2 regions of the Massilia puerhi genome follow, and region 2 is predicted to be linked to the other one. Evidence: predicted binding sites of a transcription regulator. Region 2 holds the regulator's gene; the other holds the start of a gene.

Region 1 (4,211 bases), 140 kb from region 2:
GGCACCGGTGGCCGCTTGTCGAAGAAGGACGGGTCTTCCAGCTCGAGCACGGCCAGGTCGATGCCGCGGGCGAGCGCGATCACCTTGGCCGCGACCTTGTCGCCCGACTGGTTGGCCTGCACCTCGACCTGGCTGGCATAGCCGACCACGTGGGCATTGGTCAGGATGCGCTTGCCTTCGATGATGACGCCGGAACCGGTAACCGGGCTGGGAGCCGCCTTGGTCCAGGGTTTGTAGGGTTCGGGACGGCGGACGGTGGCGAAGATCTTGACCACCGAGTTCTCGACCGCGGGCAGCACCGGGGCCGGCACGGCGCTCTTGGCCGCGGCGACGACCACGGGTGGCGGCGCGGGTGTGGGCGTGGGGACGGTCGCCGGCACTGCCTGGACCTCGGGCGGCACGGCGTCCTGGGCGTGGACGGGTCCCGAGAGGGCGAATGCAAGTGCGGCCAGGCGCAATAGCGGCAGATTGTTCATGGTTTCCTTCGGCGGCATGGTTCGGAGTTTGACCGAGAGAATATACACGCCCGCCGCAAAAGGAAATACGTGGATCGTCACGCAGGCTGGCATTGCCTTCCTGCGTGACCAGGAGCGATGCTTACTGCTTGACGAACTTCAGGGTCATGCGGTCGCTCTCGCCGATCGCCAGGTACTTTTCGCGGTCCTTGTCCTTGTTGGCCAGCACCGGCGGCAACGTCCACACGCCTTTTTCATGATCGGCGGTGTCCTTCGGATTGGCGTTGATTTCCGACTTGGCGGCCAGCTTGAAGCCGGCGCGTTCGGCCATGCGGATCACGTATGCCTCATGCATGTAGCCGCTCGAGGCCTTGGCGTCCTGCTGCATTTTGGCCGGCAGGCGGTGCTCGACCACGCCCAGCACGCCGCCCGGCTTCAAGACCTTGTGCGCTTCCTTGAGCACGGCCAGCACGGCGTCGTCGCCGTTGCCGAGCCAGTTGTGCAGGTTGCGGAAAGTGACCACCATGTCGACGCTGTTCGGGGCGCCCAGCTCGAAGCTGGTCGGCGGCGCGAACAGGACCGGGGTCACCTTGTCGTACACGGCGCCGTTGGCCGCCAGGCGCTCGCGGAAGGCCTTGCCGCCGCGGCTCTCGGCGTCGGGCACGGCGCCATACAGCTTGCCCTGCTCGCGCAGGTAGGGCGCCAGGATCTCGGTGTACCAGCCGCCGCCCGGCGACAGCTCGATCACCTTCATGCCCGGCTTGATGCCGAAGAAGGTCAGGGTTTCGTAAGGGTGGCGGTAGGTGTCGCGCGCCTTGTTGGCGGCGGCGCGGTGTTCGCCGGCGATGGCCGATTTGAGGGCGTCGTCGGCGTGGGCGGCGCCGGCGATGCCGGTGGCCAGCATCGCGGCCAGGATCAGTCGTTTCATCGTGCTCAGTCTCCAGGGTAGGTGGGACGGCAGGCCAGGGCGCCGCCGCCATCGCGCAGATGATCGAACAGGCAAGGCGGACAGTCAAGCGTTCCTCGCATATGCATATGCGCGCCGCGTTTCTCCTGTATTGACTGTCCGCCGGGCGTCCGCGGCGGACACCCGGACATCTTGCGGACACCCGTCGGACAGTGCCAAACACAGGCACCGATTAGTGCATTGAGGTGGCACAAAGATTGCCTATTCAAAACGTTCTGTTACTGCTATGGTTGAGAGGTTTGCCGCGTGTCACACAGGCGAAATCACAACAAAAGCGATGTACATACAAGAGCGGCGCCGAGCTGTTTGCGGAACCGCTGCCCGGAGTAGGTCCTTCAGGAGAACACATGGAACGCCGTACCTTTCTCAATCTCAGCAGCCTGGCCGCCGCATCGATGCTGCTGCCTTTCGGACGCGCGATCGCTGCCGAGGAACTGGCCAGCACGATGCCCGTCGCCGCCAAGAAGGCCCTGGCCGACGTCGCGCTCAACGCCGCCACCAAGGCCGGCGCCAGCTACGCCGACGTGCGCCTCGGTCGCTACCTCAACCAGTTCATCACCACGCGCGACCTGAACGTCGAGAACGTGGCCAATACCGAGTCGGCCGGCGTCGGCGTGCGCGTGATCGTGAACGGCGCCTACGGCTTTGCCGCCACCTCGGACATGTCGAACGACGGCATCGCCAACGCGGCGCGCCAGGCGGTGGCGATCGCGAAAGCCAACGCCAAGCTGCAGACCGAACCGGTGCAGCTCGCACCAGTCAAGGGCGTCGGTGACGTATCGTGGAGCACGCCGTACACCAAGGACTGGCGCACGGTGCCGATCGCCGAGAAGACCGACATGCTGATCGCCGCCAACAAGGCCGGCATGGAAGGCGGCGCCAACTTCATGCGCTCGATGCTGTTCCAGGTGAACCAGCAAAAATACTTCGCCTCGACCGATGGCTCGTACATCGACCAGGACGTGCATCGCCTGTGGGCGCCGCTGTCGGCCACCGCGGTCGACAAGGCCACCGGCAAGTTCCGCTCGCGCGACGGCTTGAGTTCCCCGGTCGGCAAGGGTTATGAATACTTCGACGCCCGCCCCGAGCACAAGATCAAGGCCGCCGGCGGCGTCGCCACCCTGTACACCGACAGCTACGACATCGTGGAAGACGCGCGCGCCGCAGGCCGCGACGCCAAGCGCAAGCTGACCGCCAAGTCGGTCCAGCCGGGCAAGTACGACCTGATGCTCTCGCCCGAACACCTGTGGCTGACCATCCACGAGAACGTCGGCCACCCGACCGAACTGGATCGCGTGCTGGGCTACGAGGCCAACTACGCCGGCACCAGCTTCGCCACGCTCGACAAGCTGCAATCGAAGACGTTCAAGTACGGCGCCCCGATCGTCAACATCTACGCCGACAAGACCACCCCGGGTTCGCTCGGCGCGATCGGCTACGACGACGAAGGCGTCAAGTCCAAGCGCTGGGACATCATCAAGGACGGCATCCTGGTCAACTTCCAGGCCACGCGCGACCAGGCCCACATCATCGGCGAGAAAGAGTCGCACGGCTGCTCGTACGCCGACGGCTGGAACACCGTGCAATTCCAGCGCATGCCGAACGTGTCGCTCGCGCCGGGCAAGGCGCGCCTGACGCCGGACGAGATGGTCAAGGGCATCAAGAAGGGCATCTATATCGTCGGCGACGGTTCGTTTTCGATCGACCAGCAGCGCTACAACTCGCAGTTCGGCGGCCAGCTGTTCTTCGAGATCAAGGACGGCAAGATCGGCCAGATGCTCGAAGACGTGGCCTACCAGTCGAACACCCAGGAATTCTGGGGCGGCTGCAGCGCCATATGCGACGAGCGCGACTGGCGCATGGGCGGCTCCTTCTTCGACGGCAAGGGACAGCCGCCGCAGATCAGCATCGTCTCGCACGGCTCGTCGACCGCGCGCTTCAACGGCATCAACGTGATCAACACCGCCCGCAAGATCGGCTAAGGGACGACCATGAGCATCCTGACCCAGGACCAAACCAAGAAGATCAGCGACCGCGTGATGTCGCTGACCAAGGCCGACGAGTGCGTCGTCAATATCGAAGGCAGCACCATCGGCAATATCCGTTTCGCGCGCAACGCCGTCTCGACCGCCGGCCTGGCCGACGACACCCGCGTGCAGGTGCAGGTCGCCTTCGGCAAGAAGCAGGGCACGGCCACCATCAACGAGTTCGACGACAAGTCGATCGAGCGCGCCGTGCGCCGCGCCGAAGACCTGGCCAAGCTGGCGCCGGACAATCCGGAATTCATCCCGGCGATCGCCAAGACCGCGTACAAGGCGTCCGACACCTTCGTGCAAAAGACCGCCGACATCGATCCGGAATACCGCGCCCAGGCCGCGGCCTACGCGATCGAAGGCTGCCGCAAGCGCGGCCTGGTCTCGGCCGGCTTCTTCACCGACCGCACCAGCTTCGAGACCGTCGCCAACTCGAATGGCCTGTTCGGCCACCAGGCATCGACCTCGCTCGACTTCACCCTGACCGTGCGCACCGAAGACGGCCGCGGTTCGGGCTGGGTCAAGCGTTCGGCGCGCGATGTGTCAAAGTTCGACCCGCGCGAAGCGGCCGAGATCGCGATCGAAAAAGCACTGCGCTCGGTCGACGCCAAGGCCCTCGAGCCGGGCCGCTACACCGTCATCATGGAGCCGGCGGCGACATCGGACCTGCTGTCGTTCATGCTCGGCGGTTTTGACGCGCGCCGCGCCGACGAAGGCCGCAGCTTCCTGTCGAAGGCCGGCGGCAAGAACCGCCTG
Region 2 (4,211 bases):
GCGGTACGCTGTTGCTCAAGGCCGACCGCGCCGTGGTCCGGGAAACGCCCGAAGGCTACATGACCGTGACGCTCACCGCCAACAACGGCAAGCTCACCACGTTCCGCCAGAAGCGCGACGGTGGCCCCAACCTGTGGGTCGAAGGCCAGGCCGAGCGCATCGAGTACGACGAGCGCGCCGAGCTGGTGCGCCTGTATTCGAACGCCCTCATCAAGGAACTGGAAAACGACCGCCTGAGCAACCAGGTCACCGGCCCGTTCATCTCGTATGACAGCCGCAAGGAAGTGGCCACCGTGCGCAACGACGTCAGCGGCCAGACCAAGGCCGGCGGCGGGCGCGGCACCCTGATCCTGTCGCCCAAGCGCACTCCGGCCGGAGGAGCCCAATGACGGCAGTCCCGATGGAACTGGGCGATTGCAGCACCCTGGTGGTCAAGGGTCTGCAGAAAAGCTATGGCAAGCGGCTGGTGGTGCGCGACGTCTCGCTGCAGGTCGAATGCGGTGAAGTGGTCGGCCTCCTGGGCCCCAACGGCGCCGGCAAGACCACCTCGTTCTACATGATCGTCGGCCTGGTGCCGTCCGATGCCGGCTCGATCGACATCAACGGCACCGACATCACCAGCCTGCCGATCCACCGCCGCGCGGTGCTGGGCCTGTCGTACCTGCCGCAAGAGGCGTCGGTGTTTCGCAAGCTGACGGTCGAAGAGAACATCCGCGCCGTGCTCGAGCTGCAGAAGGATAACGGCAAGCCGCTGTCCCGGGACCAGATCAACGAGCGCCTCGACACCCTGCTGGCCGACCTGCAGATCGAGAAGCTGCGCGAGAACCCGGCGCTGTCGCTGTCGGGCGGCGAACGGCGCCGGGTCGAGATCGCGCGCGCGCTGGCCACCAATCCGCGCTTCGTGCTGCTCGACGAACCGTTCGCCGGCGTCGATCCGATCGCCGTGATCGAGATCCAGCGCATCGTGCGCTTCCTCAAGGAGCGCAAGATCGGGGTCCTGATCACCGATCACAACGTGCGCGAAACGCTCGGCATCTGCGACCGCGCCTACATCATCAACCAGGGCGCGGTGCTGGCCTCCGGCCGGCCCGACGACATCATCGCCGACGAGTCGGTGCGCCGCGTCTACCTCGGCGAACACTTCCGCATGTAAGTGATCGAGGCCCGATGAAACAGTCACTGCAACTTCGCACCTCGCAGCACCTGGCGCTCACGCCGCAACTGCAGCAATCGATCCGCCTGCTGCAGTTGTCGACGCTCGAACTGCACCAGGAAATCGAGCAGATACTGGGCGATAACCCCTTGCTGGAACGGCTCGACGATCCGCTCGACCGCTCGGTGCGCCTGCTGGCCGATGGCGCCATCAACAACGCGCCACCCAGCGCCGAGGCGCCGCCCGCGCCCGGCCCGCAGGCCGAGGGTGACGCCGCGCCGGCGCCGACGGCGGAGGGCGAGGCCTTCGAGGGCGGCGCCGACGGCGAGCGCGGCGATGCCGACTGGAGCGAAGGCGGCGGTTCGGGATCGTCCGGCGGCGGCGGCGAGGACGAAGACGGCCGTCCGCAGCTCGAGGCCTGCGCCATCACCCTGCGCGAACACCTGATGGAGCAGGTGCGCGAAGCGACGCTGTCGGCGCGCGACCGCGCCCTGGCCGAGCTGGTGATCGATGCGATCGACGACAACGGCTACCTGGAGGAGCCGCTCGACGAGATCCACGCCCGCATGCCCGAAGAACTCGAGATCGAGATCGAAGAACTGCGCTGCGCGCTGGCGCTGGTCCAGAGCATGGATCCGGTGGGCGTCGGCGCGCGCAGCGCGGCCGAGTGCCTGGCGCTGCAGATCCGGCGCATGCCGGGCGTGGCCATGGTGACGCGGCGCATGGCCCTGACCATCGTCGAAGGCTACCTGGGCTGGTTCGCGCAGCGCGAATACAGCAAGCTGAAAAAGGCGCTCGACTGCGACGACGAAGACCTGCGCGAGGTGCAGGCCGTGGTCCGCCAGTGCAATCCGCATCCCGGCGCGGCCTTTGCCGCCAACGTCTCGGACTACGTGGTGCCGGACGTGATCGTGCGCCCCGCGAAGAGCGGATGGGCTGTCACATTGAACCCGGACGTGATGCCGCGCCTGCGCGTCAACAGCCTGTACGCCAGCCTGCTCAAGCAGGGCAAGAGCGAGGCGCAAATGGGCGCGCAGCTGCAGGAAGCCAAGTGGCTCATCAAGAATATGCGCCAGCGTTTCGACACCATCCTGCGTGTGGCGGAAGCGATTGTCGAGCGCCAGCGCAACTTTTTCTCCCATGGCGCGGTTGCCATGCGTCCCCTTGTTTTACGTGAGATTGCTGATACACTAGGCCTACACGAGAGCACCATTTCTCGTGTCACAACGCAGAAATACATGCTGACCCCGCACGGCATGTTCGAGTTGAAGTATTTCTTCGGCAGCCACGTTGCCACCGAGGCGGGAGGCGAAGCATCCTCGACGGCAATCCGTGCGCTCATTGCACAATTGACAGGAGCAGAAGACCCTAGGAACCCTTTATCCGACAGCAAGATCGCGGAGATGCTCGGGGAACAAGGTATGGTCATTGCGCGCCGCACGGTTGCAAAATACCGGGAAGCCCTCAAGATACCCCCTGTAAGCCTTCGCAAGTCCTTGTAACTGCGCCGTCCATCCGAACCGTGCCTTGTCGCGTTCTGGTGGTCCACACGGTGCAATATTTTCAAAGGAGTGTGTATGAACCTCACAATCAGTGGCCATCATCTCGAAGTAACCCCCGCCATCCGTGAATATGTTCAGAATAAGCTCGAACGCATTATTCGCCACTTTGACCAGGTAATTGACACCCATGTGTTCCTGGCCGTTGACAACCTCACTGAAAAAGAAAAAAGGCAGAAAGCAGAAATCAACGTCCAGGTGTCGGGCAAGACCCTGCACGTGGCGAGCGTCGCGCAAGACCTGTATGCCGCGATCGATACGCTGATGGACAAGCTGGACCGTCAAATTCTCAAACACAAGCAAATGCTGAAGGACCATAGCCGCACGTCGATTAAACGCATGCCGGAACACGGCGGCGAAGAAGACGCTGCTGTCGCCTGATCAGGCGCAGGGCACACTAGCTGAGGGCGTCTGAGGGGACGCCCTTTTTGCATCCAGCCTCCCGGTGTTGCGCGTGGCGTCGGTTCGGTAAAATGCTTGTCTCTCCATTACGGACCATGCCATGACCGACCACGTCCTGACCCGCATCGCCAACCGCACCGGCATCATCACCCTGGACCGCCCGAAGGCGCTCAATTCGCTGTCGCTCGAGATGGTGCGGGCGCTGACCGCCATCCTGCGCGACTGGCAAGCCGATGCCGCGCTCGACGCGGTCGTCATCGCCAGCAGCAGCGAGAAAGCCTTGTGCGCCGGCGGCGATATCCGCTTCTTCCATGAGGTGGGGCATGCGACGCCGATGGGCGGCAGCGCGCTGCTCGAGGATTTCTTCACCGAAGAATACGCGCTGAACCACCTGATCCATTTCTATCCCAAGCCGTATATCGCCATCATGGATGGCGTGGTGATGGGCGGCGGCATGGGCATCGCCCAGGGCGGCCCGGCGTGCGGGCTGCGCATCGTGACCGAGCGCACGAAAATGGCGATGCCCGAAGTGAATATCGGCCTGTTCCCGGATGTCGGCGGCAGCCATTTCCTGTCGCATGCGCCGGGCCGTCTTGGCCACTACCTGGGCCTGACCGGCTTGACGATCGGCGCCGCCGACGCGCTGTATATCGGCCTGGCCGACGTGTTCGTGCCAGGCGCCGAACTGGCCGCCCTGCAGGCGCTGATCGCAGCCACGCCCGGCGCCGACCTGCCGGCGGCGATCCGCGCCTTCGCGGCCCCCTTCGCGCAAGCGGCGGGCGAGAGTCGATTGCAGGCGCAGCGTGCGCTGGTCGATACGCACTTCGACGCCGGGTCGGTGGCCGCGATCATGGACTCGCTCGAAGCCGACCCGACGCCGTTCGCCCAGAAAGCCTTGGCGGCGATGCGCCAGCGCTCGCCCCTGATGATGTGCGTCACGCACGAGTTGCTGGCGCGTGGCGCGGTGCTCGGCGTGGCCGACTGCCTGCGCATGGAGCGTTCGCTGGTGCGCCGCAATTTCGAGCATGGCGAAGTGCTCGAAGGGGTGCGCGCGCTGGTGATCGACAAGGACAATGCGCCGCAATGGAATCCGCCGA

Evidence for each region. The regulator sigma-54, encoded in region 2, starts transcription at its own class of promoters, with help from an activator protein. The targets are predictions, from matches to a motif close to TGGCANGNAANCTGCTTT.
Region 1: the regulator sigma-54 is predicted to act here: its motif matches at 1,609-1,626, upstream of GNT67_RS01865 (TldD/PmbA family protein).

What each region holds. Positions count from the first base shown of each region.
Region 1 covers NZ_WOFW01000001.1:417,199-421,409, reverse strand. The annotation lists gene GNT67_RS01875 (S1C family serine protease) at 1-476, opposite strand, end outside; gene GNT67_RS01870 (class I SAM-dependent methyltransferase) at 598-1,383, opposite strand; gene GNT67_RS01865 (TldD/PmbA family protein) at 1,770-3,404, shown strand; gene GNT67_RS01860 (TldD/PmbA family protein) at 3,414-4,211, shown strand, end outside.
Region 2 covers NZ_WOFW01000001.1:279,955-284,165, reverse strand. The annotation lists gene lptA (lipopolysaccharide transport periplasmic protein LptA) at 1-389, shown strand, start outside; gene lptB (LPS export ABC transporter ATP-binding protein) at 401-1,153, shown strand; gene GNT67_RS01215 (RNA polymerase factor sigma-54) at 1,168-2,655, shown strand; gene hpf (ribosome hibernation-promoting factor, HPF/YfiA family) at 2,731-3,093, shown strand; gene GNT67_RS01205 (enoyl-CoA hydratase/isomerase family protein) at 3,215-4,211, shown strand, end outside.